Regions from separate parts of the Priestia sp. ABM2_011 genome, predicted to be linked through region 3. Evidence: predicted binding sites of a transcription regulator. Region 3 holds the regulator's gene; each other region holds the start of a gene.
What was found. Region 3 encodes Rex, which represses fermentation and respiration genes when NADH is low (regulators of the CRP and FNR family bind a similar motif). Its sites were predicted from a motif close to TTGTGAAATATTTCACAA; they were not measured.
Positions count from the first base shown of each region.

Region 1: the regulator Rex is predicted to act here: its motif matches at 7,532-7,549, upstream of ACXAE4_RS14660 (DUF1641 domain-containing protein).
Region 2: the regulator Rex is predicted to act here: its motif matches at 3,819-3,836, upstream of ACXAE4_RS18575 (cytochrome c oxidase subunit II).

Region 1 covers NZ_JBSWUB010000001.1:2,706,029-2,717,050, forward strand. Annotated here, with positions in the region: gene ACXAE4_RS14635 (MFS transporter) at 148-1,371, shown strand; partial or broken gene ACXAE4_RS14640 (M20 family metallopeptidase) at 1,395-2,845, shown strand; gene ACXAE4_RS14645 (NAD-dependent malic enzyme) at 3,069-4,772, shown strand; gene ACXAE4_RS14650 (AEC family transporter) at 4,785-5,741, shown strand; gene ACXAE4_RS14655 (NAD(P)/FAD-dependent oxidoreductase) at 5,789-6,967, opposite strand; gene ACXAE4_RS14660 (DUF1641 domain-containing protein) at 7,001-7,453, opposite strand; gene ACXAE4_RS14665 (hypothetical protein) at 7,883-8,299, shown strand; gene ACXAE4_RS14670 (ammonium transporter) at 8,296-9,579, shown strand; gene ACXAE4_RS14675 (IDEAL domain-containing protein) at 9,714-9,911, shown strand; gene ACXAE4_RS14680 (hypothetical protein) at 10,208-10,585, shown strand; gene brnQ (branched-chain amino acid transport system II carrier protein) at 10,625-11,022, opposite strand, start outside.
Region 2 covers NZ_JBSWUB010000001.1:3,465,376-3,476,397, reverse strand. Annotated here, with positions in the region: gene xylA (xylose isomerase) at 1-3, shown strand, start outside; gene xylB (xylulokinase) at 62-1,564, shown strand; gene xylE (D-xylose transporter XylE) at 1,866-3,287, shown strand; gene ACXAE4_RS18575 (cytochrome c oxidase subunit II) at 4,025-4,963, shown strand; gene qoxB (cytochrome aa3 quinol oxidase subunit I) at 4,965-6,932, shown strand; gene cyoC (cytochrome o ubiquinol oxidase subunit III) at 6,934-7,533, shown strand; gene cyoD (cytochrome o ubiquinol oxidase subunit IV) at 7,534-7,830, shown strand; gene ACXAE4_RS18555 (universal stress protein) at 7,978-8,472, shown strand; gene ACXAE4_RS18550 (SDR family oxidoreductase) at 8,812-9,696, shown strand; gene ACXAE4_RS18545 (COX15/CtaA family protein) at 9,741-10,643, opposite strand.
Region 3 covers NZ_JBSWUB010000001.1:28,753-39,512, forward strand. Annotated here, with positions in the region: gene groL (chaperonin GroEL) at 1-681, opposite strand, end outside; gene groES (co-chaperone GroES) at 749-1,033, opposite strand; gene ACXAE4_RS00140 (CPBP family intramembrane glutamic endopeptidase) at 1,333-2,061, shown strand; gene ACXAE4_RS00145 (YdiK family protein) at 2,058-2,285, shown strand; gene tatC (twin-arginine translocase subunit TatC) at 2,311-3,066, opposite strand; gene tatA (twin-arginine translocase TatA/TatE family subunit) at 3,082-3,267, opposite strand; gene ACXAE4_RS00160 (redox-sensing transcriptional repressor Rex) at 3,321-3,959, opposite strand; gene ACXAE4_RS00165 (ABC-F family ATP-binding cassette domain-containing protein) at 4,419-6,353, shown strand; gene tsaD (tRNA (adenosine(37)-N6)-threonylcarbamoyltransferase complex transferase subunit TsaD) at 6,609-7,625, opposite strand; gene rimI (ribosomal protein S18-alanine N-acetyltransferase) at 7,622-8,071, opposite strand; gene tsaB (tRNA (adenosine(37)-N6)-threonylcarbamoyltransferase complex dimerization subunit type 1 TsaB) at 8,085-8,783, opposite strand; gene tsaE (tRNA (adenosine(37)-N6)-threonylcarbamoyltransferase complex ATPase subunit type 1 TsaE) at 8,780-9,250, opposite strand; tRNA gene ACXAE4_RS00190 (tRNA-Asp) at 9,471-9,546, opposite strand; tRNA gene ACXAE4_RS00195 (tRNA-Met) at 9,551-9,627, opposite strand; rRNA gene rrf (5S ribosomal RNA) at 9,652-9,767, opposite strand; rRNA gene ACXAE4_RS00205 (23S ribosomal RNA) at 9,836-10,760, opposite strand, start outside.

The DNA of each region.
Region 1 (11,022 bases), 2.7 Mb from region 3:
CTTAATGTAAAAAAATACATAGTTATAGTTCTTATTATATAGAAATGCACATTGAAAAAATAGTCAGAATTTTTTAATATTTATGTAACGAATCGATTTGTTACAAAACATTACATTAAATGGAATAAAAAGGAGTTGAGTGCATTTATGCTAGCAAGGTCGAACTGGAAATACATCATTTTATTTTTATTATTTTTAGGCTGGTCGCTTGGAAACTTAGATCGTTTTATTATTAATTACGCTATTTTAGATATCTCGAAAGATCTACACCTTAATGCTTCTTCTACAGGTATCATCTTAAGCAGTTTTTTTGCAGGATACGCACTGATGCAAATACCTGGTGGGTGGCTGGCAGACCGCTTTGGGTTTAAAAAAGTCATTACAATTGCCGTGCTTTTATGGTCTTTGTTTACAGTTTTTACCGGAATGGCCTGGTCTTTTGCTTCTATTATTATCATTCGCTTTTTATTTGGATTAGGGGAAGGGAGCTATTTTCCATCTGCGTCAAAAGGAATCGCAGGGTGGTTTCCTCAGCAAGAACGCAGTAGAGCCATGTCCTTTTTGTTATCGTCAGGTACGATCATGGGCGTGGTGACACCGATTCTAGCGACGCAGCTGATGCAAACGATAAGCTGGAGAAGTATCTTTTATATCATAGGAGCCATCGGGCTTGTTATTACAGTTCTGTTTGTTTTTTTACTAAAAGAAAAGCAGCAGGGGGAAAAAAGAGAGGCTTCTGCTATTCCTGCTAAGCAGATGACATTAAAAGAAATTATCAAAACCCCGATGATTTGGAATTTATTTATTGCCTATTTCAGTATTTACGCTATTAACTGGGGGCTCATGTCGTGGATGCCTACATATTTAGCCGAAGTAAGACATTTGAATTTAACAGACATCGGTTTTCTTTCCGCTATCCCAGCATTTGTAGGCATTATAGGAATGTTTGTTAGCGGCTTTATTTTAGATAAGCTTCCAGATGGAAAAGACAAGATGATAGCGGCGGTTTTTGGTTTACTGATGGGCGTTTTTCTTTGCTTAATGGCTATTTCACCTAGCGTAGGCATGTTTATCGTTTTTCAAAGCGCAGTAACTTTACTGTTTTCATTTAATGTGATTTTAATCGCTTCAGCTCCTTTAAAAATGTTGCCTGAATCAGTGGTCGGTTCAGCAAATGGTTTTATTAATACAGGGGCTCAAGCAGCCGGCGTATTAACACCAATGCTTATTGGTTTTTTAGTACAATCGTTTGGCGGGTCGTATAATGCAGCGTTTGCTTTATTAATTATCTGCGCTCTTGTCTGTGCTATTTCGTTGTTTTCGATTCGACCTGCAAAAGTGGTAGTGAACGCACAAAATGCTGTTAAATAATAAGGGAAAAAGGAGAGTGTCTCATGGGTATTGTCAAAAAAGTCGAACAACTTATTGAACAAAAGCGACACGAGCTAACTCAAATCAGTGATCAAATATGGGAATATGCAGAAACGAGGTTTGAAGAGTATAAGTCGGCACAGCTAATTTGCGACATGTTAGAAAAAGAAGAGTTTACGCTTCGTACACATATTGCTAACCTTGAAACAGGTTTTATTGGAAGTTACGGGCACGGTTATCCGATTATCGCTATTCTTGGTGAATATGATGCGCTTACCGGGCTGAGTCAAAAAGATAAGTGTGCAGTAGCAGATCCAGTCAAAAAAATGGAAATGGCCATGGGTGTGGACATAACCTACTTGGCGTAGGCTCACTAGCAGCTGCGCTTGCAGTCAAAGAATACTTAAAAGAAAAAAATGTTCCGGGAACCGTTCAATACTATGGATGTCCAGCTGAAGAAAGTGGCTACGGAAAGACGTATATGGTACGAGAAGGATTTTTCCAAGATGTAGACATCGCGTTTTCGTGGCATCCGGCTACCGTTAATGGTGTCATGCATACGTCATCGAATGCGGTTATGCAAGCAACTTTTAAATTTAAAGGAAGAAGCAGTCATGCAGCTGCTAGTCCTCACCTTGGCAGAAGCGCTTTAGACGCTGTAGAGTTGATGAATATTGGTGTGAATTATATGCGTGAACATATGATAGATGAAGCGCGCGTACACTATGCCATTACAAACAGCGGAGGCATTTCTCCTAATGTTGTTCAAGCAGAAGCGGAAGTCATGTACTTAATTCGTGCTCCGAAGCCATCTCAAGTAAAAGAACTTTATGAACGGGTTGTGAAAATTGCAAAGGGAGCGGCTTTAATGACTGAAACACAAGTGGAACAGGAAATTCAAGGAGCCTGCGCTAATCTAATTCCAAATCAAACAATGGAGCAGCTGATGCATAAGCAAATGATGCAGATAAATTTGGCTGAAGTGAAACAAGAAGACATGGCTTTCGCCAAAGCTATTTACGAGTCTACATCCGCTGAAGACAAAGAAGCAGCAAAAAAACAAGTCGGTTCACTGCTAGACAGAGCTTTAGCAAATCATCCAGTCTTCAACCAAATTGCTCCTATGTCTAAAAATGTTTCCTTCATGACGGGATCAACCGATGTCGCAGACGTTAGCTGGAATGTTCCAACTGCACAGTGCGTGACCGCAACGTGGGCTTATGCTACGCCGTTTCATACATGGCAAGCTGTTGCTCAAGGGAAAACAGAGTATGCTCACGATGCGATGTTGTTAGCTGGAAAAGCCATTGCGGCTACGGCGATTGAAATGATAGAAAATCAAGAGCTGATTAGTCAAGCGAAACAAGAGCTAGAGGATAGGCTAGAAGGGGAAAGCTATGAATGTCTTGTGCCTTCCCATATACAGCCGCCTAATTACTCAGAAAGTGAGCACGAAGACTATAGCATGGTGTAAAAAACGTATTTTCGTGTAAGGAAAATCCGAACGATGAATCGTTCGGATTTTTTTATTGTTAGGTTGAACGTAGATTTCATTTATACCGTTTGGTCGTCTTTAGATTGGATTGATGTAGTTATGGCTCAATCTCTTTTTTGTTTTCATTAAAAATAAATGGTTAAAAATATATCTCTTTGCTGAACCTAACCCTATCTAATTGTTCAAGAAAAGAGGTAAAAACATGAGAGCGTATAAAGTAGAAAGAGATGGGTCAATTTCAACTTCACTAAAAGGAAAATCAGTTTTATCCACTTCTTATTTAAATAAAGGTTCTGCTTTTACTGAAGAAGAAAGAAAAGAGCTTCATCTGCAGGGACTTCTTCCTCCAACGGTCTTAACGTTAGAAGAGCAGGCAAAAAGAGCATATGAGCAGTTCAAAAAAGCACCGAATGATCTTCAAAAAAATAATTCGTTAAATGATCTGCATAACCGGAACGTTGTGTTGTTTTATCGTTTATTAACCGATCATTTAAGTGAAATGCTTCCCATTATTTACACGCCTACTGTAGGTCAATCTATTCAAGAATACAGCCATGAATACCATCGTCCTGACGGCTTATATTTATCCGTAAATGAAGCGGACAGATTAAGTGAGGCGATTGAAAACTTAGGGCTCGACAGCGAAGATATTGATTTGCTTGTAGTCACGGATTCAGAAAGTATTTTAGGAATTGGGGACTGGGGAGTAGGAGGGATCAATATCGCAGTTGGAAAGTTAGCGGTCTACACAGCTGCAGCAGGAATTGACCCAAGCCGCGTACTGCCTGTTGTTCTTGACATGGGGACCAATAATAAAAAGCTTCTTGAAGATCCTTTGTATTTAGGAAATCGTCATGAACGAGTAAAAGGAGAAGACTATAATCGTTTTATCGCTCAATTTGTAAAAGAAATAACGGCCAAGTTTCCTAAAGCGCTTCTTCATTGGGAGGATCTTGGGAATATTAATGCGCGTCACATTATGAAAGAATACGGAGATAAAATTTTAACATTTAATGATGATATTCAAGGAACGGGAGTAATTACTCTTGCAGCCGTTTTAACAGCCGTCCGTATTACAGGTACGCCTTTAAAAGATCAGCGGGTTGTTGTATTTGGACCGGGATCTGCTGGAATTGGGAATGCTGATCGTATTCATAGTGCGATGATGCTTGAAGGGTTATCTGAAGAAGAAGCATATGATCGTTTTTGGGCATATGATTACAGAGGTCTGTTAACGGAAGATATGGAAGATTTAGCTCCTTTTCAACAGCCATATGTTCGCCAAAATGAAGAGATTAAAGAATGGGAAAAGGGCGATGAAAATAAAATTTCACTGTTGGAGCTTGTGAAACAAGTGAAACCTACCATTTTAATTGGAACGTCAGGCGTCACGGATGCTTTTACCGAAGAAATCATTAAAGAAATGGCCAAACATGTAGAGCGCCCCGTTATCATGCCGCTTTCCAACCCAACTAAACTTGCTGAAGCTGTTCCGGAAAATATTATAAAATGGACGGAAGGAAAAGCGCTTATTGCAACGGGAAGTCCATTTGAACCCGTTGAATATAACGGGAACACTTATGAAATCGGACAGGCTAATAATGCGTTTGTGTTTCCGGGTCTTGGTTTAGGTGCCATTGTGGTTCGCGCTCAAAAGTTTACTGAATCTATGTTTGCAGAAGCAGCCAATGCAGTAGCGCGTATAGCAGAAACAGATACAAAAGGAGATACGCTTCTTCCCAACATTAAAGATCTTCAAAAAGTATCAAAAGCGGTTGCTGTAGCAGTTGCCGATGCTGCTGTAAAAGATAACGTAGCGACTGTTACCGAAAAAAATGTAACTGAACTTGTAGAAGCAGCGGTATGGCAGCCTGTTTATAAACCGGTTAAGGCAAAAAATGAATGAGGTGAATGATAAATGAGCATAGGTCAAATTTTTCTCATTCTCGCGCCCATCTTTTTTGTCATTTTGCTTGGTTATTTAGCAGGGCGCTTTAAAAAATTTGATAAGCAAACTTCTAAGGGGCTCAACACATTAGTAACGAAGTTTGCGCTTCCTGCACACTTATTTGTAGGTGTAACAACAACGCCAAGAAAAACACTCATAGACGAATGGCCGTTTTTAGTAGCGCTGATTTTAGGAATTGTAGGGTTTTATCTCATTATATTGCTCATCGTGAAGTATGCAGGGAAGCATACGTTAACTTCTTCTTCCATGTTTGCTCTAAACTCAGCTCAGCCAACGTTTGCTTTTATGGGCATTCCAGTACTCGGAGGATTGTTCGGTGCAGGCGCCGTAGCGATTCCAATTGCTATAACAGGAATCGTGGTGAATGCGATTTTAGATCCGTTGGCAACGATTTTGGGAACCGTTGGCCAAAGGGGACGAAAAGAAGGGGAAGGGAAAACAAGTTTATTCAAAGTAACGGTTCATTCTATTTTGCATGGTCTATCTGAGCCTTTGGCATGCGTCCCGTTAATTGGAGTGATTTTAACGCTTTGCGGCTTTCAGTCACCTAAACTGTTACAGGATATGCTTGATCAAATTGGAAGTATCACATCCGGAGCAGCTTTGTTTGCGGTAGGAGTAACGATTGGAATTGGAAAAATTAACTTCAGTAAAGGCGCGCTCGGGATCGCTGTCTTAAAAGTAGCAGTTCAACCGATCGTTATGCTTGGAATTGCAGTATGGATAGGGTTGTCTTCAGATGAAGTGACAAAAGCTATTTTACTGGTAGCTTTTCCTGGATCTGCTGTAGCTGCGATGATTGCTTTGCGGTTTGAAAGCATGGAAAACGAAACGGCCTCTGCTTTTGTTATTAGTGCTATTTTATCGCTGGTTACGCTGCCGCTTCTTATTTCTTGGCTTATGTAAATAAAAAAAAACGAAAGAGGAATTTCCCTCTTTCGTTTTAAGACGGATTAATAAGCTAATGCGAATAATCCTTTGATATGAGATAAGTAACGAACGTTACTTGCTTCTTTCATAAGTGATGCTGGTAAACCTTTTAATTGCGTTTTGTTTCCGCCGATTGTACCAATTGCATCTTTGCGTCCAAGACTTCCTAGTGTACCAGAGAAGACAGGAACGAATGATTCCATTGCTCCGCCGCGAATAGCTACTGCTAAGTTCACGCCTACAACTTCACCCATTTGCCAAGCTAATTGAGCAGTAGGTGGGTAAGGGCGACCTTCTGGACCCATTACAACCGCTGAGTCACCAGCAAGGAATACATCTTTATGAGATGTAGATTGTAAGAATTCATTTACAAGTGCACGACCGCGGTTTACTTCGATACCTGAGTTAGCAACTACAGAGTTACCTTGAACTCCGCCAGTCCATACCATTGTTTTTGTTTCAATTTTGCTGCCGTCTTTAAGTTCAACAGTTGTAGCATCCATTTTTGTTACAGGTGTACCAGTAACAAATGTAACGCCACGTTTTGTTAAGCTTGATTGAGCACGCTCTACTAATTCAGCAGGGAAGCCTGGAAGAACTGTAGGAGCTGCTTCTACACAGTATAGAGAAATTTCTTTTGGATCCACACCGTGTTTTAGGCATAGGCTTGGCATTAAGTCAGCGTATTCACCAACAAGTTCGATACCTGTTAATCCGCCACCGCCAACTACGATTGTACCGTCAGCTTTATTTTTTGTTTTGCTGTATTCAGCGATACAAGCTTCTACGTGTGCACGTAAACGGTTTGCATCATTTACTGATTTAAGAACGAAGCTGTGCTCTTCTAAACCAGGGATACCGAAGTAAGCAGTTTCACTACCTAAAGCTGTAACAAGGTAGTCGTAGCTTAACTTTGTACCATCTTCAAGAGATACTTCACGTTGATCTGGTGAAATTTCTTTTACCGTTGCAATTTTTAAATCAACGTTGTAGTTTTTAAGTAATTTATCAAGTGGTAAAGCTACCGCTTGTTCAGAAACGCCGCCTACAGCTAGACGGTGTAATTCTGTAATGATTTGGTGAGTAGCAAAACGGTTCACTACTGTAATTTTTGCTTCATCCGCACTTAGGTGTTGGCGAGCTGTCATTGCAGTTAATAAACCACCGTAACCGCCGCCTAAAATTAAAATATGTTTTGACATAGTCGATCCTCCGTCCACACTTTTTAATGAAAATTATTTTTGTTTTTCGTTTGTAATGTCTAAATACGCTTGTGCAAAGCGGAATAGTTTTTGAGCTTGTGGATCTTTAAGCATGCGTAATAAACCGAATAAACCGATTGAATTAGAAGCATTTGCTTCTGCACGATCGTTTGCTTCGATTGCAGTAGCTGCAAGACCTTTTACTGTTCCTTCTACTGGCTCGATAAATTCTTTTACTCCACCAAGTAGATCTTCTTTTAATACGTCGTCAGTTAATAATGATTGCGCAACGTCGTAAGTTTTTGTAAGCACCGTTACCATTTCAGATAATTTTGGTAAATTATCTACAAGAACAGTAAGAGCTTCTTGTACTTCAGGCTTTAACAATTGATCTAACACATCCGCTTGACCTTTGTTAACCGCCGCTTCTGTTTGTACAGCAGCATTTTCCTCTGCAGCTGATTTTTGAATAGTTGATTGAGACATGAAAAGTCCTCCTTTGCTGGATACTGTTGCATATGTAGTTCCTAGTTATCTGCTAGACTTTCAAACTACATTGTGAAGTTGTGAAATCTTGCACATAATTCTATTTTAATTTTAATACGAGATAAAATCAACTCATTTCGTTGAAAAAATAAGTGAAGAACCTCGTAACCCTTTGTTTAATAAAAGTTTATAAAAAATAAAGCGAATAATTGCCTAGGTAAATAAAATTAAAATAGGGAACTAACATAATTCCTCTTCCTACGATAAAACAAATAACGTCATATTTCAACACATACGAACTTAATATTCTATAAGTAGTAAAAAGATAGGGCGCATTTACTATTTAAAGAGTTTTCAAAAAATTACATTGACTTACTATAGTGTTCTACATATAATCTAAATATAACATCTTATGTAAGGAGATATAACATGGTTATAGTGGATGAACTTTATCATAATGTGGTCATTACATTGCCTCAATTAAAATTAATTGAATTTATAATGAAGTTAAAAGAAGCTAAAGCACAAGAAATAGAAGATATAAAAGCGAAAATTAGTAAATACGAAGAGAAGAAACGTGCTGAAGAAGCTTGGTACCAATCACTATCACCGTTTCGTAAATTTTTTACCGGGCGTCCTTTAAGTCAGCATCAAGCGGTCGAGTATATGGTATACGTAAAGGAACGCTTTAAAAAAATTGATCACCTTAAAGCACAAATGCGAGAACTTCATGAAGTTCTTGAATTAATAAAAGCGGAAAATGAAGAAACAAGTGAAATTACGCTTTCGCCTGCTATTGTACAAGAAATAAAACGACTAAAAAGCAGTGGAGGCGTTGGGATATGAGTGTTAATGAACTAAGTTTAGGTATAAATACGACGTGGGTTGTATTAACAGCGGCGATGATTTTGCTAATGGAAGGCGGCTTTGCCTTGCTAGAGGCAGGTTTTGTCCGATATAAAAATAGCGTCAATATTATTATGAAAGTATTCGCTGATATTACAATAGGAACGCTTTGTTTCTATTTAATTGGGTTTGGATTAATGTACGGAGATGATTTAGGCGGAATCGTCGGTAAAAGCGGTTTTGCGCTCTCAGGTAATTTATCGCACCTTGACATTCCAATTGGGCTTGAAACATTTTGGCTGTTTCAATGTGCGTTTGTTATTGCGGTCATTTCTATCGTTTCTGGAGCGGTGGCAGAACGAATTAATTTCCGCGCATACCTTTTATATGCGATTTTAATGACTACATTTATTTATCCTATAGCCGGCCACTGGATTTGGGGAGGCGGATGGATTAGTAAGCTAGGAATGCTTGATTTTGCCGGTTCGGCAGTTATCCATGCTCTTGGCGGTTTTTCAGCTTTAGCAGCTGCAATAATGATTGGACCGAGAAAAGGGAAGTTCACGAAAAATGGAATTAGTTCTGTTTCTCTTCCAAGCAATTTGCCGCTTGCATCAGTTGGTGCTTTTTTATTATGGTTTGGATGGTTCGGGTTTAATGCAGGAAGTACGCTAAGTGCCACTGACGTTAGAATTGGTCACATTGCTATTGTCACAATGTTATCAGCAGCAGCAGGCGGAGCAGCTACTTTATTTTATACTTTATTTCGCTACAACCGTTCAGATGCACCTTCTGTAATAAATGGATCGCTTGCCGGACTGGTTGGCATTACGGCCGGGTGCGCTTTTGTTAACACACCATCTGCTATTTTTATTGGAGCTGTATCTGGCTTATTAATGATGGCAGCTACAAACTGGCTCGAAGCACGTCAAATCGACGATCCTGTAGGAGCTTTTCCTGTACACGCTGCTTCGGGAATATGGGGCACGTTGGCTGTGGGCTTGTTTTCTACAGACGGCGGTGTGTTTACAGGAGGGGGCTGGACGTTATTAGGTGTTCAACTTCTCGGATTAATTGCTCTATGCGCTTGGGGATTTGTTACGACGTGGATAGGGTTAAAGGTTATTTCCTTGGTGGTTCCGCTTCGATCTACGGAAGAAGAAGAAGAAGTGGGCTTAGACATCAGTTACCACGGTATCATGGCAGCTCATCAAGCTCCTGAATTTATTGAATATGAAAACTACTATGCGGAAGTAAAAGAAAAAGCCGCAGATTCGTAATAAAAGGCCGCGCCTTATAACAAAAGGGCGGCCTTTTTATGTGGAAAAAAATAGATGTAAAATACTTGGTTTAAATGATTGAAAAGTCAGAATATTTGTGTTATATTATAAAAAAGCCAAGGAGTTGATTTCTTATGAAAAAGAATTTACTTAATTCACCGCAAAAATCCAACGGAAAGGTGCTTGATGCATTATTCGCTGAGATGATTTTAGACAAGGCGATTGCAGAATTTCGTAAAGCACAGCTAAAAGAAGAAATCGACCGCACGCTATTGATGAAAAATAAAGAAGAGTTTTTAAAACTCTCATCAGAACTTAAACAAATTTCTTAATTACTTACTATACTTCACACACCATCTATTTTAGATGGTGTGTTTTATTTTTGAGACCTACTAAAAGGGATTAATTAGTAATAATTATGGACTTCCATGTACGCTTAATGGGTTTACAGGATTTCGAAACGGGGAAACCGTTCCAGAGTTCAAATTTGATAACTATTATCCACCAGCAAACGGAGCGGAACTATATCAAGTGGTAAATGAGGAAGAAGTACTTTTAGCTACCTACGTGGCAGAAGAAAAACGATTTGTACCAGCGGTTGCTAAACCAATGTAAAGGAATGTTTTTTATGATTCGAAAAGGTTTGTATGCAGCATATAATGAACGAGACTACGAATGTTATGAAACGGAAAACGGGTGTGTAAAGCTGATTAGCTATGATAAAGGCGATGTAGCAAATGGATTCATTCCATACAATGACACGACTTTTACAAAAGAAGTTCCTCGTGATGCTGTTGAAGAAGTGTTTTTTGTAGCTCCGTATGCTACTTATCAAAATGAAACGTTTGGTGTGTCAGCTGCTTCTGATGGTCAAGTGCTTTTGACCACATCTGAAAAAGAAAAAGCTGATAAATATCATTTTCAACGAACGGATAAATATCTATATGAAAAACGTGTGTTAAAGGAAGAAGTGAAGTTAACGGAGAAAAAAACTCCTTATTCATAAGACGCCAAAATAAAAAGAGGATGCACTCGCATCCTCTTTTTATTTAATCAATTTTCTTGAAGTGTTTCTGTTCGTATTATCATTTGTACGAAGGAAGGTAATGCCAAGACCGATTAATCCTCCTACAATAGCAGGAACTACCCAGCCGAGACCCACTCCATACATAGGTAGAATCGATGTAAACAGATCGTTTACTGCGGCAATTTTGAATCCAGCAGCATTTAAGCCATCAAATAAACTAACGATAAACGTGAACAGAAGGCTTACTTGGTAAACTTCAGAACGTCCTTTAAATAAAGGATGTAAGAATGTTAAAGCAATTAACACAATAGCTAACGGATAAATAGCTGTTAAGACTGGAACCGAAATAGCGATTAATTCCGTTAGGCCAAAATTTGCTACAACGGCACTGAAAGCTGATAAAATGACAGCAATCA
Region 2 (11,022 bases), 3.4 Mb from region 3:
TAAAGGACAAACGAGAGTAGAAACAATTTCTACTCTCGTTTATAAACGCGGAGGTATCAAGATGAAATATGTAATTGGAATTGATCTAGGAACAAGTGCGGTAAAAACGGTTTTAGTTGATACAAAAGGCGAGATTTGCGCTGTGGTTTCTAAAAATTATCCTCTCCTTCATGAAAAAACAGGATATAGCGAACAGAATCCTGAAGAATGGGTTCAGCAGACGGCTAGTGCTTTAAATGAATTAATTGCTAACGCTAATATAAAACCCGAAGATATAGAAGGAATTAGTTATTCTGGACAGATGCATGGCCTTGTGCTGCTGGATGAAAACTATAACCTATTACGTAACGCCATTTTGTGGAATGACACAAGAACAACAGAACAATGTCATCATCTCTATAAAGTGATTGGAGAAAAACGTCTTTTAGAAATAACAAAAAACCAGGCTTTAGAAGGATTTACTCTTCCTAAGTTATTGTGGGTAAAAGAGTATGAACCGGCGATATTTAAAAAAACAGCTGTATTTATGCTACCCAAAGACTATTTGCGTTTTAAGATGACTGGCTTTATTCATAGTGAATATTCAGATGCTGCCGGTACATTATTATTAAACATCAGCAAGAAAAAATGGGATAGTGAGCTTTGCCAATTAGTAGGAGTCAATATTAACCTTTGTCCGCCACTAGTCGAATCTAGTGAATGCATAGGCAATATTAGTGAATCATTCTCTCAAAAAACGGGGTTAGCTACTTCAACAAAAGTATTTGCAGGCGGGTCTGATAATGCTTGCGGAGCAATCGGCGCCGGCATTTTATCATCAGGGGAAACACTATGTAGCATTGGGACATCTGGGGTTGTTCTTTCTTATGAGGAACGAAGCGATAGAGACTTTGGTGGAAAAGTCCACTATTTTAATCATGGAAAAGAAAATGCCTTTTATACAATGGGCGTTACATTATCCGCTGGTCACAGTTTAAGCTGGTTTAAGGAAAATTTCGCAGAAAACGATACGTTTGAAGAATTGTTGGCCGACCTAAAAAATGTCCCAATCGGCTCAAACGGCCTTTTATTTACCCCTTACTTAGTCGGGGAACGTACACCGCATGCAGATGCTACGATTCGCGGAAGTTTTATAGGGATGGATGCCTCTCATAAAAAGAGAGACTTTACGCGGGCAGTTATTGAAGGGATTACGTTTTCATTAAATGAATCAATTGAAATTTTTCGAGAAAACGGAAAGGAAATTACGTCTATTGTATCAATCGGCGGGGGAGCAAAAAACGATCACTGGCTTCAAATTCAAGCAGACGTTTTTAATGCAAAAATCGTAAAGTTATCTACTGAACAAGGCCCAGCGTTAGGAGCAGCCATGCTAGCAGCTTATGGCTGTGGCTGGTACAACTCATTGGAAGAGTGTGCAAACGTATTTATTACGTCTTCAAAAACATATTATCCTAACGCAGAACATGTACAAGTCTATAAACAGCTTTATGAATTATATAAAGAAGTATATCTTCAAACATACGACCTAAGTAAAAAGCTAGATGAATTTAAAGGGAAGTAATAGATTACAAAATATACAACCTTACTTTAAAAAGGAGCCTCATATGAAAGTAGCTTGTATTATTTGATTATGGTTGTATATCGATATACCTGACACAAAAGGAAGTATGGAAAATGCTGTAGTAAGATTTGATTCGATAGAAAAATACGTACGTTAGAGGGGAGGATAAGAGCAGTTAGTCCAATAGACGACGAAAATTTCTTTTGTGTTCCAAGAATTTGAAAACGCATTCAAATAAGTGCGAACTCAGTTAGAAATAGAACTTCTACTGTTACTCTTAACTAACTGCTTTTAACAACGCATGAAACAAAATCGAAACTCATTATATATTTTTTCTATTACCTTAGTTGCCGCTATCGGAGGGTTACTGTTTGGATATGATACAGCTGTAATATCTGGAGCTGAAGAATCATTAAAGGTGTATCTTATTGACAGCTTAGGGTTAGGATCTTTAGCACACGGTGTTACTGTATCAAGTGCTTTGATAGGATGTATTATTGGAGGATTGGTATCTGGTTATTTTGCGACGAAACTAGGACGCAAACAATCACTTATACTAGCAGCTATTCTTTTTATAGTCTCAGCGTTAGGAGCTTCTTATCCTGAGTTTTTATTTTTCACAAAAGGGGAACCGACACTCTCTTTATTACTAGCTTTTAACTTCTACCGCATTATAGGTGGGATTGGTGTTGGCTTAGCATCAGCCATTTGTCCCATCTATATAGGAGAAATTGCACCGGCAGATATTCGCGGCAGATTGGTATCATTCAATCAATTTATGATTATTTTTGGAATGTTAGTCGTTTACTTCGTGAATTGGGGTATTGCAAATGGGGAAACCTTAGAATGGATTAATGATGTGGGTTGGAGATACATGTTTGCTTCAGGAGCTATTCCAGCTTTACTCTTTGCATCACTCTTGTTTTTAGTTCCTGAAACGCCTCGCTACTTAGCTATACAGAATCAAGATCAAAAAGCTTTAGCCATACTAACTAAAATTAATGGGTCTTCAGAAGCGAAATCAATTTTAGAAGATATTAAACAAACAATTTCTACCAATGTTTCGTCTGGAAAATTATTGGCATATGGAAAATTAGTTATCGTTGTAGGTATACTGCTTTCTGTATTTCAACAGTTTGTAGGAATCAATGTAGCTCTATATTATGCTCCGCGTATTTTTGAAAGCATGGGAGCAGCTAAAGGTTCTTCTATGCTGCAAACTATTATTATGGGATTAGTAAATGTTATTTTTACAGTAATTGCAATTTTGACAGTTGATCGTTTGGGAAGAAAACCTTTATTAATAACAGGGTCTATCGGAATGGCCATTGGAATGTTCGGTGTAGCAAGCATGGCTTTTTCAAACATCATTGGTATAGGGACGCTTGTATTTATCATTATTTATACAGCTTCCTTTATGATGTCATGGGGGCCAATTTGTTGGGTGCTCATTTCAGAGATTTTTCCTAATAAAATTAGAGGTCGTGCTGTAGCTATTGCCGTAGCTGCTCAATGGGCAGCTAACTATTTTATTTCCTCTACGTATCCTGTGATGATGGAATATAGCGGAGGATTAACATATGGTTTCTACGGTTTAATGAGTGTACTTTCTGCTTTATTTGTTTGGAAATTTGTTCCTGAAACAAAAGGTAGAACTCTTGAACAAATGGAAAATATGTGGAGAAAAAAACAAGAGGCTTCAAAGAGTAAGAAGGCCATATAACCATTAAGCTTTTGCTTAGAGGAAAGATGAATATAAAACTTTCAAAAACACCTAAACTATCTTTAGGTGTTTTTAATATGTAACCTTTATGAAGAAAGTGGATAGCTTTTTTAAAGGATATTGCTATAGTGATAAGCCTCTTTAAAAATAGAAATATAGTTTTTTTATGAGGAGTGTTTTATCGTAAATATAAATAACGATGCAATGAATTCACAAAAAATCTGGGGGGCATCCGCTATATACGGAATATCCTAAAGAATTAAAGTATGACCATGCTTCATGGGTTCCAACGTATCGGAATCAGAAAATGATTGATTGGATGTTTCAGCAAGTAAAGCAAACAAACTAGTAAGAAATAAAGCTCCATACTTCATTACTCCCAAAAAGCTCTTCCAGTTAATAAGAACTGGAAGAGCTTTTTTACTTTTATCAGAATCTACGCGCTAGGAGCAAGGCATTTCACACCACATTTAACCAAATATGTGACGAAATTATGGTAAAGCCATTTAAACTAGATAAAAATCGCTTCAAGTGTGAGAAATATCACACCTTTTAAACATACAACATGATAATTTTTTAGGAGTAAGCAATATGTCATGACAAACTTCAATATGTTAGGAGGTTTTTAGCCTTTTGATCTGTTGAGATGCATCTCTAATATGAACGTTTATATACCATTATTATGTACAGAGATTTAAAGGAAGGGAGCCTGAGCTTAGGTGATAAAGCAAAAATCAATGCATATTGGCAAGTTAATCGTTCTCTCCGTATTCATTACAATTTTTTTAGCAGGCTGTGATAGTCGTTATTTGATTTTAAATCCACAGGGGGCGGTGGCTCAAAAAGAATACCATTTAATTATTTTTTCCATAATTTTATGCACAATCGTTGTTATTCCTGTTTTAGGGCTGCTTGTGTATATCGTTTTACGCTACCGTGATAAGCCTGGAAACAAGGCTCCGTATCGGCCAGACTGGGACGATAGTAAGCGTCTTGAATTTATTTGGTGGGGCATCCCTATTATTATTATTGGTATTTTAGGTTTCGCTACGGCCAAGACGACGTATGACTTAGTAAATCCGCCGCAAAAAGATGTAAAGCCGCTAACAATTGAAGTAACATCCCTTGACTGGAAATGGTTATTTCAATATCCGGATCAAGATATTGCGACAGTGAACTATGTCAACATTCCAAAGAATGTGCCCGTTCAATTCGTGCTAACGTCAGATGCACCTATGAATTCCTTTTGGGTACCGGAGTTGGGAGGACAATTATATACAATGCCGGGAATGGCCATGGGGCTTTGGCTACAAGCTAATCACAAGGGAAAATATTTTGGTTCAGGTGCTAATTTTACGGGTGAAGGGTTCGCTCATATGAACTTTAAAGTTAAATCTACATCGACAAAAGAATTTAATCAGTGGGTAAGGCAAGTAAAAGAAACAGCACCAGCTTTAACAAAAGCTGATTATAACAGTCTTGCAAAACACGGTCTTTCTTTAGAGAAATCGTACTCTACCATTCCTAAAGGTTTGTTCCAAGAAACTGTCATTAAAAACGGTGGTCAATATTATAGTCAGCATCACCATATGAAAAATGAAGACATGAAGACTATGAATGTGTCTTCTGAAGAACAAGCACATACACAGCATGAGCACCAGGAAGGAGGAAACTAAGTTGTTAGACAAATTAAAAGATTTTTCAGCTCATTTTTTTGTGACTGGAGAACCGATGATTTATGGAGCAGATGTCGCCATTTTGTTAACACTAGCCGGTATTATTTTTGTTCTTACGTATCTTAAAAAATGGAAGTGGCTATGGCGTGAGTGGCTCACAACGGTGGATCATAAAAAAATTGGAATCATGTATATGCTTTCTTCATTGTTAATGCTGTTTCGAGGCGGAGTAGATGCATTATTGATGCGTATGCAACTAGCATTCCCTCAGTGGCATTTTCTAGATTCTAATCATTACAACGAAATTTTTACTACGCACGGAACCATTATGATTCTATTTATGGCAATGCCGCTTATGTTTGCTTTCTTTAATATTGTTGTACCTCTTCAAATTGGAGCAAGAGATGTCGCCTATCCTTTTTTAAACGCGGTAAGCTTTTGGCTATTTTTCTTTGGCGCCATGCTTTTCAATTTGTCGTTTGTAATCGGAGGATCGCCAGATGCAGGGTGGTTGAGTTATCCGCCGCTTTCTGGCATGCAGTTCAGTCCTGGACCAGGTCAAGATTTTTATATTTGGGGCATTCAAATATCAGGTATTGGCAGCTTGGCTTCTGGAATTAATTTTATTATGACCATTTTAAAAATGCGTGCGCCTGGCATGAAACTTATGCATATGCCGCTATTCACGTGGTCTGTTCTAGCAAGCTGTATTATTATCATTTTCGCGTTTCCTGTATTAACCGTAACGCTTGCTTTATTGTTTGTCGACCGCTTCTTTGACGGACACTTGTTTACCATGACCGGCGGTGGAAATCCGATGATGTACATTAACTTAATTTGGATGTGGGGACATCCTGAAGTGTATATTGTTGTGCTTCCGGCATTCGGCATTTTTTCTGAAATTGTTGCAACGTTTTCTCAAAAGAAGATATTTGGCTATAAATCTATGGTTTTTTCAATGATGATTATTAGCGTTCTATCGTATTTCACATGGGTGCATCATTTCTTTACGATGGGTGCAGGTGCTAATGTAAATGTGTTTTTTGCTATTACGACGATGGCTATCGGAATTCCAACGGGTGTTAAAGTGTTCAACTGGTTATTTACGATGTTCCGCGGCCGTATTCAAATGACTCAGCCAATGCTATGGACAATTGCTTTTATCCCATGCTTTGTTGTAGGAGGAGCAACCGGTGTTATGCTTTCAGCAGCTCCCGCAGACTATCAGTATCATAATAGCTATTTTTTAGTTGCACACTTTCACCAAGTATTAATCGGAGGCGTTGTATTCGGCTTTTTTGCAGGTTTGTACTATTGGTGGCCAAAAATGTTTGGCTTTAAGTTAAATGACCGTCTTGGTAAATGGGCGTTTTGGACGTGGAATATTGGTTTTTACGTATGCTTCATGCCTCAATATGCATTAGGATTTATGGGAATGACACGCCGTATTTATACGTACGATTTTGACATGGGATGGGGACCGCTGAACGTTATCTCTACAGTGGGAGCCTTCTTTATGGGCATAGGGTTTATCTTTCAAGCATGGCAGATTCTTCATGGCATTAAGTACGGAGAACGAGATGTAACAGGAGATCCTTGGAATGGCCGTACATTAGAATGGTCCATTCCTTCACCGCCGCCGCACTACAATTTTGCAGTGATTCCAACAGTAACCGGGCAAGATGCGTGGTGGACGATAAAAGAAGAAAGAAAAAAGAAAAAAGCGAAGGAAACAGCGGCTTTTTCTCCAATTCATATGCCTAAGAATTCAGGTATTCCATTTATCATGTCGGTTTTCTGGTTCATTGCTGGTTTTGGCTTAACGTTCCACTGGGTATGGGTAGCGATATTCGGTTTGACAGGAGTAGGAGCTTGTTTACTAGCCCGTTCTTTTCAATACAACTCGGACTATTATATTCCCGTGGATGAAATTCGACATACAGAAGATTCAGTAGGGAGGGTCGGGTAACATGGCATATGCGACAGCGCATCACGAAGAACATCACCATGAACATGATGATGAAATCAAAGTTATGGGTTTTTGGCTTTTCCTCGTAACGGACTGTATCTTATTTGGAGCATTATTTGCTACATATGCCGTTCTTGTTAATCATACTGCGGGAGGCCTTACAGGAAAGGAATTTTTTGAAGTCCCAGGATTTGTTTCTGAAACGTTTATCTTATTAACGAGCAGCTTTACAAGCGGATTGGCCGTGTTAAGCATGCACAAAGGAAAAATAAAGCCTTTAATTGGCTGGCTAATTGTAACTCTGCTTTTAGGTGTATGCTTTGTTGGACTTGAAATTCATGAATTTCAAACAATGGTTCACGAAGGAGCAACCATTTCTACGAGCGCATTTTTTACGGCTTTCTACACGCTGGTTAGTACACACGGGCTGCACGTTTCGGTCGGAATCATTTGGATGATTTCAATTACAATCCAGTTAAAACGATACGGAATTACCTCTGTAACAAAACGAAAAGTGACGATTATCAGCTTATACTGGCATTTTCTTGATGCTGTCTGGATCTTCCTTTATACGGTTGTGTATTTAATGGGGGTGATGTAGATGGAGAACCACGGGTCGTTAAAAGCTTATACAATCGGATTTGTTTTCTCGATTATTTTAACCATTATTCCTCTGCTGCTGGTATTAAACCACGTACTTGCTAAAAATATATTACTAGCTAGCATTCTAGGAATGGCCGTGCTTCAATTTTTTGTTCAATTGTTTTTCTTTATGCATATTAAAGACGGAGAAAAGCCTCGTTATAATGTGATGGCTTTAATACTTGGAATCGTTTTTGTTATTACGATTGTAGCAGGATCTGTTTGGATAATGACTTTTAACTCTCAAGTTCAATAAAAATGGAGCCGTGCCCCCACACGGCTCTATTTTTTATTAATTTCTATAACTTGTGATAAAAATCACATACTTTCGCTTGCGCAAGAAGTACAATAAAAGTGTAGCAAAGAAAGTTCTTTATAAACGAATGTTAAAGGAGAGATTATGATGAATATGGCTTATCGTAACATCCTCGTAGCAGTAGACGGTTCTGTAGAAGCGGAGTGGGCATTCAAAAAAGCAGTTAACAGTGCGAAAAAAAATAACGCTCATTTGATAATTTGTCACGTTATCGATATACAGGCGTTAAGTCCATCACCTTATGCATTTTATACCGATACACGCTTTCAAGATGCAGAGAAATTTGCTGAAGAACTTTTAGCCAACTATAGTAACCTAGCCATTAAGGCTGGAGTAACGAAAGTCGAAACCTTAATTGAACACGGTTCTCCTAAAACAAAAATATCTAAAAAAATTGCTCCCGATAAGCACGTTGATTTAATTGTATGCGGTGCAACCGGGTTAAACGCGGTAGAGCGTATCTTAATTGGAAGTGTATCTCAGCATATTTTGCGCTATGCCAAATGTGATGTGTTAATCGTTCGCACCCCTAAAGAAGCTGAAGAGGAATCAAAGCCTTTACAAGTAGAACTAACAGAGTAGCAGGCACAGACGAGAAATAAAACTTGTTGTGCACAGCAAAATACAAAGCTCTCACTATTTCATTTATTTAAAGAGGGGGGGAACGTATTTTAGTTAAAAGAAGATCCGAACAAGGAGTCAAGGTTCTCAAGAGAGAACGTGACTCGTTCGGATTTTTTTATTGTGATGGTGAATGTAGTTTTCATGTATCCAGCTGTTGATTGAAGGGGAATGGCAGAAAGAAAGGTGAGGATAGTAGAGCACATCAAACATGTTTATGAAAGAAGAAGAGGGGAAGAACAAGTATATAGAAAACTTTTCCTTAGTTGGTTAAGGTTGATTTATAAAGGAGTGACGAATATGTCAAAGTTAAATAATCCATTAACTCAATATTTCCATGAAGACTATCCAAAGCAGTATCAAGAACCGCCTGGTGTACAAAAAGAAATGAACGTCATCCCAGACTGCGGGGAGAACAGTTACATAGGTGCAGGTAAATTAAAAGGCAGAAAAGCTCTTGTAACAGGTGGGGATTCAGGTATTGGCCGAGCAGCAGCTATCGCTTACGCAAGAGAAGGAGCGGACGTTGCGCTTAATTACTTGCCACAAGAGCAAGCTGATGCAGAAGAAGTAAAAAAGCTTATTGAGGCAGAAGGCAGAAAAGCAGTACTCATACCTGGTGATGTAGGCGAAGAATCTTTTTGCAAGGAGCTAGTAGAAAAAGCTTATAAAGAATTAGATGGATTAGACGTTTTAGCGCTCGTAGCAGGTAAACAGCAGGCAGTAGAAGATCTTGCTGATTTAGAAACGGATCAGCTGCGCAAAACTTTTGAAGTAAATGTATTCTCTTTATATTGGACCGTAAAAGCAGCGCTGCCTTATTTACCGGCAGGTGCTTCTATTATTACCACAAGTTCTGTACAAGGCTATAGCCCAAGTCCTAATTTATTAGATTATGCAGCTACAAAGTTTGCCATTAACGGATTCACTCGCGGACTAGCCAAGCAATTAGCTCCAAAAGGTATTCGCGTTAACTCCGTTGCTCCAGGACCTATCTGGACGCCGCTTCAAATTTCTGGAGGGCAGCCAAGCGACGCTATTCCAAGCTTTGGACAAGATACACCTTTGCAGCGTGCTGGTCAGCCGGTAGAGTTAGCAAATGTATACGTATTTTTAGCTTCAACGGATGCAAGCTACGTAACAGCTCAAGTTTACGGAATTACAGGCGGAATAGAACTAGCTTAAACCAAAAAACACGTGCAGTTCATAACTGCACGTGTTTTTTGGTTTTATCGTCTTTTACCTTTTAAAGTTTGTACACAAATGTAGCTAAGCGTAGCGAATAAAGCTGTAATAAACGCCGAGTGAGACAGTGTAGCAAAGACATTTAAACGAGACATGACAACAAAGATACCGCTAAATATTTGAGCAAAGGTTAAAGCAACTGCAATGATGGACGCGTAGTAAATATCACGGCGAGTTTCTTTATACTGTTTGATAGCAGATACCATAATCCAAATGATAAGAACAAACAGCACAAGAGCAGCAAATCGGTGGGCAAAGTGAATACCTGTTGTTCCTGATAGCTTTGGAATAAGAGTGTTGCCATAACAAGCCGGAAAGCTTGTACACGCTAAGCTTGCACCTTTGTGACGCACATATGCACCTAAATAAATATCGCAGTAGGTAAATATAAGCGTAAACCATGCGAGCCATCTAAATTTGCCTGTAACGGCTCCTTTAATAAAATGATCCGAACGGTCCTTTTGAATAACAAATATTGAAAGTAAAAATACACCGGTAAACGCAATAAGCGAAAGACCGAAATGCAGGGCTAGCGCCTCAGCTGACTGAGGCCAGATAACGGCAGAAGCCCCGAGCAACGACTCGATAACGATAAATGCAATACTCATGATCGCTAAAATTTTCACTTCACGGTTTCTGCGATAACGAATCCAAGCCCAAATAGAAAATGCTAAAACAAGAAGACCTGCAAATGCGGTAATCAAACGATGCGTATATTCAATCATTGTTGCTACTGCGTATTCAGGTATTAACTGCCCGTTACACAATGGCCACTCGTTTCCGCACCCTAATCCAGATCCTGTGGTTGTGACCAGACTGCCGGCAATCATTAAAATAAACATAACAATCGTTGTAAATATAGCTGTTATTTTAAATAAATTTCTCATACGTTGACTCCCTTTGTTGAGTTACTAATTATGACTATAGATTTGATGAATACGATAGTCAAGTAGTAGAGCATAATTAACAAATAACTGTCACAAACTCGCACATGTTTTCCTTAAATTTGATGTCAGAAAAGCTTTCTTCACTAACCTTTGTAATGGTTTTTTCCTTTTAAACAATGTAAATATGCTTTCATACATAAGATATAAAAAATTATATTAGTGATTTTATACAATTTGCAAAAAAAACTTTAGAGAGAATGGAGATACAATCATATTCCAAAAGTGATAATATAAATATAAATCAAATGATGTTATAAAACCTATCATTTTATGTTAGATATAAAATAAACTTTTTTATCACGGAGAAACTTTATTGAAA
Region 3 (10,760 bases):
GTTACCGATTTTTTTGTCTGTGATTAAGATGTATGGATCATCTAATACAGCTTCCATTTTATCTGAATCAGTTACCATGTAAGGAGATGCATATCCACGGTCAAACTGCATACCTTCTACCACTTCTAATTCAGTTGTGAAACCTTTTGATTCTTCAAGTGTGATAACACCGTCGTTACCAACGCGCTCCATTGCTTCAGCAATTAATTGACCTACTTCTTCGTCAGCTGCTGAGATAGCCGCTACTTGAGCAATTGAATCTTTACCTTGAATTGGTTTAGAGATTGCTTTTAGTTCTTCAACCGCTACAGCTACTGCTTTTTCCATACCTTTACGGATACCCATTGGGTTAGCACCAGCCGTTACGTTTTTAAGACCTTCTCTGATCATTGCTTGCGCTAAAACTGTTGCAGTAGTTGTACCGTCACCAGCAACATCGTTTGTTTTGCTAGCAACTTCGGCTACTAATTTAGCACCCATATTTTCAAATGCGTCTTCTAATTCGATTTCTTTTGCAATTGTTACACCGTCATTTGTAATAAGCGGTGAACCGAATTTCTTTTCTAATACAACGTTACGACCTTTTGGTCCAAGCGTTACTTTTACAGCATTTGCTAATGTATCTACACCACGTAGCATTGCGCGACGTGCTTCTTCGCTAAATTTAATGTCTTTTGCCATGTTCTTTGACCTCCTCAAGATGTTCTTAATAATCTATTTTTTACGTATGATAAGTTTGTGGTTAAAATTAGCCGATTACAGCTAAAATATCGCTTTCGCGTAAAATTAAGTATTCAGTACCTTCGTATTTCACTTCAGTACCCGCATATTTTGAGAAGATGATACGATCGCCCGCAGCTACTTCCAAAGCTACACGCTCACCGCTTTCTAATACTCGGCCTGTACCAACAGCAACAATTTTACCCTCTTGTGGCTTTTCTTTTGCACTGTCCGGTAACACGATACCGCTTGCTGTTTTTTCCTCAGATTTTACAAGTTCAATCACTACGCGATCACCTAATGGCTTTAACAAGTGAAACAACCTCCTCAAATAATATGTTTGCATTTTTATTAGCACTCAACCTCAACGAGTGCTAACACAATTATTATATTAAAACAAAGTGGGTTTTTTTTGCAAGTATTAAACAAAAAAAATTTAAAATTTACGACAACTACATATAATAGTCTTAGGTTTCGACGATTTTGAGAAATAAAGCATTCTTTTCTCTGTTCAATAATATGTATGTTACAATACGAGCAAGAAGAAATTACTAACTTTACAGTACTTCTTCGACATATATACATAAAAACCTTTTAAAGGAGTATAGAAGATTGGAAAAACGTTATTGGTATGTTATCCTCACCTACATCCTTATGCAGTTTTCAGGAGTTGTTGGTATACCGCTGTTAAAATTAACAGGAATGTTTGATGACTATCCAGTTCGAACAGCGAATGTCATGCTTTTGACTTATTGGACTATCATTAGCTTTATCCTTGGTTTACTTATTGTCTTACTGCTGCTGCGCCGTGACATGTCCATGCGTATAGAACATGCTGGAAAAACGATTGCTGTTGTCTGGTCAGTCCTTGGGGTGTTTCTCGCTATGGCTGGTCAAGCTGTAGCAGGTATGATTGAGCACGCTCTTGGCATTACCCAAGTATCTGAAAACACACAAAATATTGTTAATCTTGTTAAAGCAACGCCGTTCCTTATTGTCGTTACGTCTGTTATTGGACCAATACTAGAAGAGATTATTTTCCGAAAGATTATTTTTGGTTCTCTTCACAAACGATACAATTTCTTTATCTCTGCATTTATTAGTTCCCTTATTTTCGCTGCGGTACACTGGGATTTTAAACATTTACTTGTGTATACAGCTATGGGATTTGTATTTGCATTCCTTTATGCAAGGACGAGACTAATTGTTGTACCTATTATTGCTCATGTTTTGATGAATACAATCGTTATTTTATCTCAAACTATTTTTGCAGATAAAATTATAGAAATGCAAAAACAAGCAGAACAAATGCAGTTTATTTTTGGAGGCATGTTTTTATGAAGAATATCCCTTTAACACGAGGGTTTATTTATATTATTATGGGGATTTTATTCACCTACTTGGCAATTCAAAATGCTCAGGAAACCGTTTGGAATTTCCCCACAATCTTATTTGCACTCGTAGCCGCATTCGATTTCAGGTTTGCGGTTCGCATCTTTATCTTGCACTACAAAATTAAAAAATTGCAGCAGCAATATAAAAATCAAGATGATTCATCTAAATAAAAAAACCACTGTTTCAGTGGTTTTTTTACATACTAACATCTTCTCTTTCTTGCTCTGCTCTTGCCTTTAACACTTTGCGATACGAAATGCGGGAAATAATGATACTGATTTCATACAAAATTAAGAGCGGCACTGTCACCATCATGTGCGAGAGCAATTCCGGTGGTGTAATAAGTGCGGCAATAACTAGCAGTACGAAATAGGCATATTTTCGAATTTGAGATAAAAACATAGGCGTTATAATTCCTAATCTCGTCAAAAACATTACGACGACAGGAAGCTGAAACAACAGGCCAAAAGGCAGTGTGAGCTGCATTAAAAAAGAAAAGTATTCATTAATGCCAATTACTTGGTTTACATTCAGCTCATCAGAAACGCGCGTCATAAAATCGACGACAAATGGAAACAACACAAAATAAGAAAAAGAGACACCGCCGATAAAGAGAAAAATGGAAACAGGAATATATCCAAGCGTTACCTTCCGCTCTTTTTCATATAAACCAGGACTAATAAATGCCCAGAGTTGATACAGTGCAACAGGAGCTGCAAGTACACAGCCGATAATAACAGCAAATTGCATATAAATCTTAACTGGATCTGTTAGCCTAAATGCATTCATCGTTAAATTTTTTGCCTCATCAGCATGCTGTAAATAGACAATGACCTTATCCGCTATAAAAAAGCCGCCAATTGTGGCAATCACAAAGAAAAATAAAACAATTAAAATGCGTTTTCGCAGCTCTCCTATATGATCATATATTGACATTTCTTGTTCGGTCATACTATGATCACCCTTTTACTCTTTGTCATCTACTTGACGCTGTTTATCTTTTTCACGATCTTCTGATGCACCGCTAGCGGCATGCTTAAACTCTCTAAGCGTTTGGCCCACTGATCTTCCTAGCTCCGGTAACCGTTTCGGTCCAAAAATAAGCAGTGCTACAATCGCAATAATAATCCAACTGCCTGCTCCAATCCCCATATTCCCACTCTCCTTATTAATTTAGACTTAAGGAAATCGTAACACAGTCCGCCTTATTCAACAGGATAATTTTTCAAAAAGTAGACAAGCGACTGTAATTCTACAGCAAGATCAATATGATGGAGTCGAATCTCATCCGGTACGTTCAAGCGTGCAGGAGTAAAGTTTAAAATTCCTTTAATTCCGCAACTCACTAAACGATCAGTAATTTGCTGAGCAACAGTGGCAGGAACGGTTAAAATCGCTACTGAGATGTCATCACTCATATAATCTTCCAATTGGTCAAGATGATAAACCGGCACGTCGCCTACTTTCGTACCTACTTTATCTTCTATCACATCAAAAGCGCACTCAATTTTGGTGTTATTATTTTTAATAAAATTATAATTTAAAAAGGCCGTTCCTAGATTCCCTACGCCAATCAGTGCTACTTTCGTTACTTCATCTTGGTCTAACGTTTTACGGAAAAATGTAAGTAAATAATTCACATTGTAGCCGTATCCCTTTTTTCCTAATGCACCAAAGTAAGAAAAGTCCCGACGAATAGTAGCAGAATCCACTTTCACTGCCTCACTTAACTCCGCTGACGACACACGCTGTTTACCCGAAGCATGCAAATTTTTCAAAAAACGATAATAAAGCGGCAATCGCTTAGCCGTTGCTTGTGGTATTTTTAATTGTTCAGTGTTCACGTTGTACCCCCTCAGTTCATGTATGTCATTACTAACATTTTCAAGTCATATTGCATTACCTTTCACAAAGCATCAACCGCTTTGAGGTAGCGCTTCCAATTCTCTCTCTTTTCTCTTGTTTTATATATACTCCGCTTCACACCTCGACGGCTTTTGTCTATTCAGCACTCCTTAAAGTCGGTATGTAGAACGAAGCAATTAGCCCTTCAAAGGATCGGTTTGTTAGTCATGACGGATTTTTTTACATCCATCATAGATAAGTTCAGAGATGCACTTATCTCTTATCTTAACATAGTATCCTGTATAAAATGTGCAGGTAAAATCATTTTATTTCATGAATCAAAACATTCGCTTCATCATTTGTCCTTGTCCCTCTACAAATTACAAACGCTTGTAGGAAGAACTTGTAGTTAAAAATATGTTAAAATACACTATGGATATACTACTAGAGGTGAAAAAATGATTATTCTACAATTGAACGGTATTACAAAATACTATGGGGCAGAACCCATTTTATCGAATATAAAGTTAGAAGTACAATCAAAAGACCGCATTGCCCTAGTGGGACGAAACGGTGCTGGTAAATCAACTTTATTAAAAATTATTGCTGAGCAGCTTTCCTATGACAGCGGAGAAATTATTAAACCTAAGGGTGTTTCCATTGATTATATGGGACAAGATACAGTTCTTGAGTCAACACTCTCCATATGGGAAGAAATGATGACTGTCTTTGCTCCATTAAAGAAGATGGAAAAAGAATTACGTACGCTTGAAACGAAGATGGGTGATCCAGACATTTTTAATGATTCAGTTCAATACGAAAAACTAACCAAAGAGTATGATCAGCTTCAAGTAACGTTTAAAGATTTAGGCGGCTATCAATATGAAGCGGATACACGATCTATTCTTCACGGTTTCCGTTTTTCAAACTTTGACTACAGCACCCCTATTTCCTCCTTAAGCGGTGGACAAAAAACGCGCCTAGCTCTTGCAAAACTGCTTTTAACAAAGCCTGATTTGCTTATTCTGGATGAGCCTACCAACCACTTAGATATTGAAACTTTAGCATGGCTGGAACAGTTTCTGCAAGGGTATGAAGGAGCTATTTTAATCGTTTCACATGATCGTTACTTCCTTGATAAAGTCGTAAATCAAGTGTATGAAGTCGTACAAAAAACAACGGTGAAGTACACGGGCAACTACTCTAAATACCTTGTACAAAAAGCAGAGCGATATGAAAAAGAGTTGCGTCAGTACGAAAAGCAGCAAGATGAAGTCGCAAAGCTGAATGATTTTATTCAGCGAAACATCGCCCGCGCATCGACTACAAAACGTGCGCAAAGCAGACGTAAACAGCTCGATCGAATGGAGTTAATAAATCGACCTAACGAAGGCGAAAAATCAGCTAGTTTTTCGTTTGAAATTGAACGTCAAAGCGGAAATGAAGTCTTAAATCTGGAAGATGTGTCTATCGGATATGATGAAAACAACTATGTCGTCCAAGAGGCAAACCTTCGCATTAAAAAAGGGGAAAGCCTTGCGTTGGTTGGTCCTAATGGCGTGGGGAAATCAACTTTATTAAAAGGCATTGTGGATAAACTCAGCTTCAAGACTGGAACCATTTCCTTTGGCTCAAATGTAATGGTTGGTTATTACGACCAAGAGCAAGCCAATTTAACGTCTAATAAAACCGTTTTAAATGAACTTTGGGATGACTACCCAGCCAAACCTGAAAAAGAAATCCGTACAGCGCTTGGAAATTTTCTGTTTTCAGGTGATGATGTACTGAAAATCGTTTCCACGCTCAGCGGTGGTGAAAAAGCACGTTTAGCTCTTGCGAAGCTTATGCTTCAAAAAGCTAACTTCTTAATTTTGGATGAACCTACTAACCATCTTGATTTAGATAGCAAACAAGTACTCGAGAATGCGTTAATTGATTACCCAGGGACTCTATTATTTGTTTCACATGACCGTTATTTTATTAATCGTATTGCCAATAAAATAGCAGAGCTATCTCCTGAAGGAGTAGAAGAATTTCTTGGAGATTATGACTATTATGTAGAAAAGAAAGCAGAAATAGAGGAAATCAAAGAATTAGAAAATATAAAAGCAAACGAAGAACGTACGGTAAAAGTAGATAAACAGTCCTATAAACAAGATAAAGAACAAAAGAAATTGATGAGACAGCGAACGCGCCGCATTGAAGAAATTGAAACTGAAGTAAACAAATTAGAAGCCGCCCAAGCGGCGAATGAAGAACTTCTTTGTTACCCTGAAATTTATCAAAATCACGAAGAAGTATCAAGATTAAACGGTGAAAATGAAAAAATTTCTTCACAGTTATCCACATTAATGGAAGAGTGGGAAGAATTACAGCTGCTTCTAGAAGAGTAGCCTATATTTTTGCGTATCTATTCATCCTATTTACTTGTTCATGCGCTTAATAGCAAGCTTTATCCACTCTGTGAATAAATAGTGGATATCTGTCTGATTTTCATAATTAAAACTTGTTGATAACAGGTCCGTGTACTGAGTGCACGGACTTTTCCACATAATTATCCACAGTCAATTCTAAATTTATTGAATATTGTTGATAAATCATTTTTATCCACAAAAAAAGACGAATGAGAAATAAATCTCATTCGTCACTTACTCTTCCAAGTCCAAACCGGGGTTTGCATTTAATGACATATCTGAACGTTTTCCTTGAGCAAATCGTACGCTTGCTGCTGCTCCAATCATTGCGGCATTATCCGTACATAGAGATAGCGGCGGGATAATAAGCTCAATATTTGATAGGGGTTCAAATGCCTCTTCTAGCGCTGCTCTAAGCCCTTTATTAGCAGCAACTCCTCCTGCTAATAAAACTTGCTTAACGTTATATTCCTTTGCAGCTTTAATCGTTTTAGTTACTAACACATCAATGACACTCGCTTGAAAGCTAGCAGCAAGTGTTTGTGGAAGAATCTCTTCACCTTTTTGCTTCGCATTGTGGACAGTGTTAATAACTGCTGATTTTAATCCACTGAAACTAAAATCATAGGATCCTTCTTCTAGCCAAGCACGCGGCAAATCAATTAATGGCTCTCCTTCATGTGCAAGGCGGTCAATATGAGGTCCGCCTGGATATGGAAGGTTTAACGTGCGGGCTACTTTATCGTAGGCTTCTCCTGCTGCATCATCTCTTGTTTCACCGATCACTTTAAAATGACCGTGACTTTCCATGTATACAAGCTCCGTATGCCCGCCAGATACAACTAGCGATAAGAGCGGGAATTCTAGTTTTTTGATTAGCTGATTTGCGTAAATATGTCCTGCAATATGATGAACACCAATTAATGGCTTTTGATGTGCAAATGCTAGCGCTTTGGCTGCATTTACGCCAATAAGAAGTGCTCCCACAAGCCCTGGTCCTTCCGTTACAGCTATTGCATCTATATCTGCAAACGTCAAGTTCGCTTGATTTAAAGTTTCTTCAACTACTACTGTAATTTGTTCTACATGATGACGAGATGCAATTTCCGGTACGACACCGCCAAATCGTTTATGGCTTTCTATTTGAGAGGCCACCACATTGGCTACAATTTCATGACCGTTTCGAATCACAGCTGCTGCTGTCTCATCACAGCTTGTTTCTAATGCTAAAATTAATTGATTTTCATTCATAAATTCACCCACATAACTAATGCATCCTCATTGTTATCAGAATAATAATTCTTACGAATACCTCCAGGTTTAAAACCTAGCTTTTGATACAATGATTGTGCAATATGATTAGATACCCTAACTTCTAATGTCATTGACGTAGCACCTAGTTTTCGAAGAACGTCCATCACGTTGCGCAGCAGCAATTCACCGAGTCCCTTGCCTCGGTAGTCTGGCAATAGCGCAATGTTGGTTACATGTGCTTCGTCAATAACAATCCACGTTCCGCAATAACCAATAATATTTTCCCCTTCTTCCATCACAATGTAAGTTGAAAATTGATTATTGGTTAACTCATTTTGAAATGCTTCTGCACTCCAAGGTGTCGTAAAAGACTTCTCTTCGATTTTCACTACTTGATCAATATCTTTAACTTCCATTAAACGAAACTTAATTGTTAGTTTCATGTTATACCTTCTTTTATCCTTTTTGCTGTGAAGCAAGCCAGTTGGCTTCTGCTTCAGCTAAACGAATGTAGTTCGGAACAAAAGTATGCACAGACTGCGGCTCTTTCTTCATTCCTAAGAAAGCCAATTCACTTGGTCTTGGGTTAAACTGCTGAACATGGGCAAATACAGCTTGTTCACTCAACACTTCTTTTAACGCCTCTTCATGCATGGAAAGATCATTGCCTATGAATAAAATAGGTTTGTTGTATGACTTTAAATGTTCCGCCCAGTCCTTATTAATAACAAGTCGATCACTTTCAACTTCTACAAGACCTCGTTCGTTATTCCATTCATATAGTCCTGTATAAAGCTGCTGACGGCGCGCATCAAATAACGGAGCAATATATCCATCAAAATAACGACCGTTTGCTGCTAGTGCCTCAAGGCTAGATACACCTATTAAAGGAATATTTAAAGTCCAAGCAAGTGTCTTGGCAATGGTAACACCAATGCGTACACCGGTATAGGACCCGGGACCGTGTGCCACTGCAATACGGTCTAGCTCGCTTGGCGCAATATCACAATCTTTTAACAAAGATTCCACAGCGTTCATCACACGAACAGAGTGATTCTTTTTTAGATTCGTAATAATTTCTCCAATTACTTTGTTTTCTTCAACGACAGCAACACCCATGACAAAATTGGATGTATCAATGGCTAACATTTTCATCTTTTAAAAAGCTCCTTACATATTTCAACGTACCGACTGCCTATCGCTTTTACAAGGATTTTACGAGTCGTTTCGTTTTCATGGTAAATATTGATTTGAATATATTCATTAGGAAGCTGCTCTTCAATCAGGTGAGCCCACTCCACGACCGTCACGCCATCTCCTTCAAAATACTCATCGAACCCTAGGTCTTCAAATTCATCCCCTAGACGGTACACATCCATATGGTAAAGAGGAAGGCGACCGCTTTTGTATTCTTTAATGATAGTAAATGTCGGGCTATTCACATTGCGTTCAATTCCTAAGCCTTTAGCTAAACTTTTTGTGAATGTTGTCTTTCCAGCTCCCAAATCGCCTTCAAGCAGCAGCACGTCACCAGCTTCTAATAAAGTTGCTAGACGAGCAGCCAGCTGATTAGTTTCATCAGGAGACGTAGACATAAACGTAAATTCATTAATCTCTGTCATTCATTCAGAACCTCATTTCAATCTGTATATATATATTGTAAACGTTGTGGACTATACATATCCAGTAAGAAATCCAACAATCTTTAACATCGCAATTCTACAAAGAAATTTCTTTGTATATAAAAAATTCCTTAGGATTGCTCCTAAGGACGGTAAAGTTTTATATAAAAATGGTTCAAACAATAAAAAAGACGAAACACATTGTTTCGTTTCTAAAACATGGCGGTCCCGACGGGAATCGAACCCGCGATCTCCTGCGTGACAGGCAGGCATGTTAACCGCTACACCACGGGACCATGTTGGTTGCGGGGACAGGATTTGAACCTGCGACCTTCGGGTTATGAGCCCGACGAGCTACCGAACTGCTCCACCCCGCGATGATAAAAAAGCAAAATAAAAATGCCTAGCGATGTCCTACTCTCACAGGGACAAAGTCCCAACTACCATCGGCGCTAAAGAGCTTAACTTCCGTGTTCGGTATGGGAACGGGTGTGACCTCTTTGCCATTATCACTAGACATTTATATGAGATTATTCTCTCAAAACTAGGTAACAGATTGCTGAGTAAAGCTTACGCTTTTAAAGTTTGGTTAAGTCCTCGATCGATTAGTATCAGTCAGCTACACATGTCGCCACGCTTCCACCTCTGACCTATCAACCTGATCATCTTTCAGGGATCTTACTAGCTTACGCTATGGGAAATCTCATCTTGAGGGGGGCTTCATGCTTAGATGCTTTCAGCACTTATCCCGTCCACACATAGCTACCCAGCGATGCCTTTGGCAAGACAACTGGTACACCAGCGGTGTGTCCATCCCGGTCCTCTCGTACTAAGGACAGCTCCTCTCAAATTTCCTACGCCCACGACGGATAGGGACCGAACTGTCTCACGACGTTCTGAACCCAGCTCGCGTACCGCTTTAATGGGCGAACAGCCCAACCCTTGGGACCGACTACAGCCCCAGGATGCGATGAGCCGACATCGAGGTGCCAAACCTCCCCGTCGATGTGGACTCTTGGGGGAGATAAGCCTGTTATCCCCGGGGTAGCTTTTATCCGTTGAGCGATGGCCCTTCCATGCGGAACCACCGGATCACTAAGCCCGACTTTCGTCCCTGCTCGACTTGTAGGTCTCGCAGTCAAGCTCCCTTGTGCCTTTACACTCTACGAATGATTTCCAACCATTCTGAGGGAACCTTTGGGCGCCTCCGTTACATTTTAGGAGGCGACCGCCCCAGTCAAACTGCCCACCTGACACTGTCTCCCGGCCCGATCAGGGCCGCGGGTTAGAATTTCAATACAGCCAGGGTAGTATCCCACCGACGCCTCCACCGAAGCTAGCGCTCCGGCTTCTCAGGCTCCTACCTATCCTGTACAAGCTGTACCAAAATTCAATATCAGGCTACAGTAAAGCTCCACGGGGTCTTTCCGTCCTGTCGCGGGTAACCTGCATCTTCACAGGTACTATAATTTCACCGAGTCTCTCGTTGAGACAGTGCCCAGATCGTTAC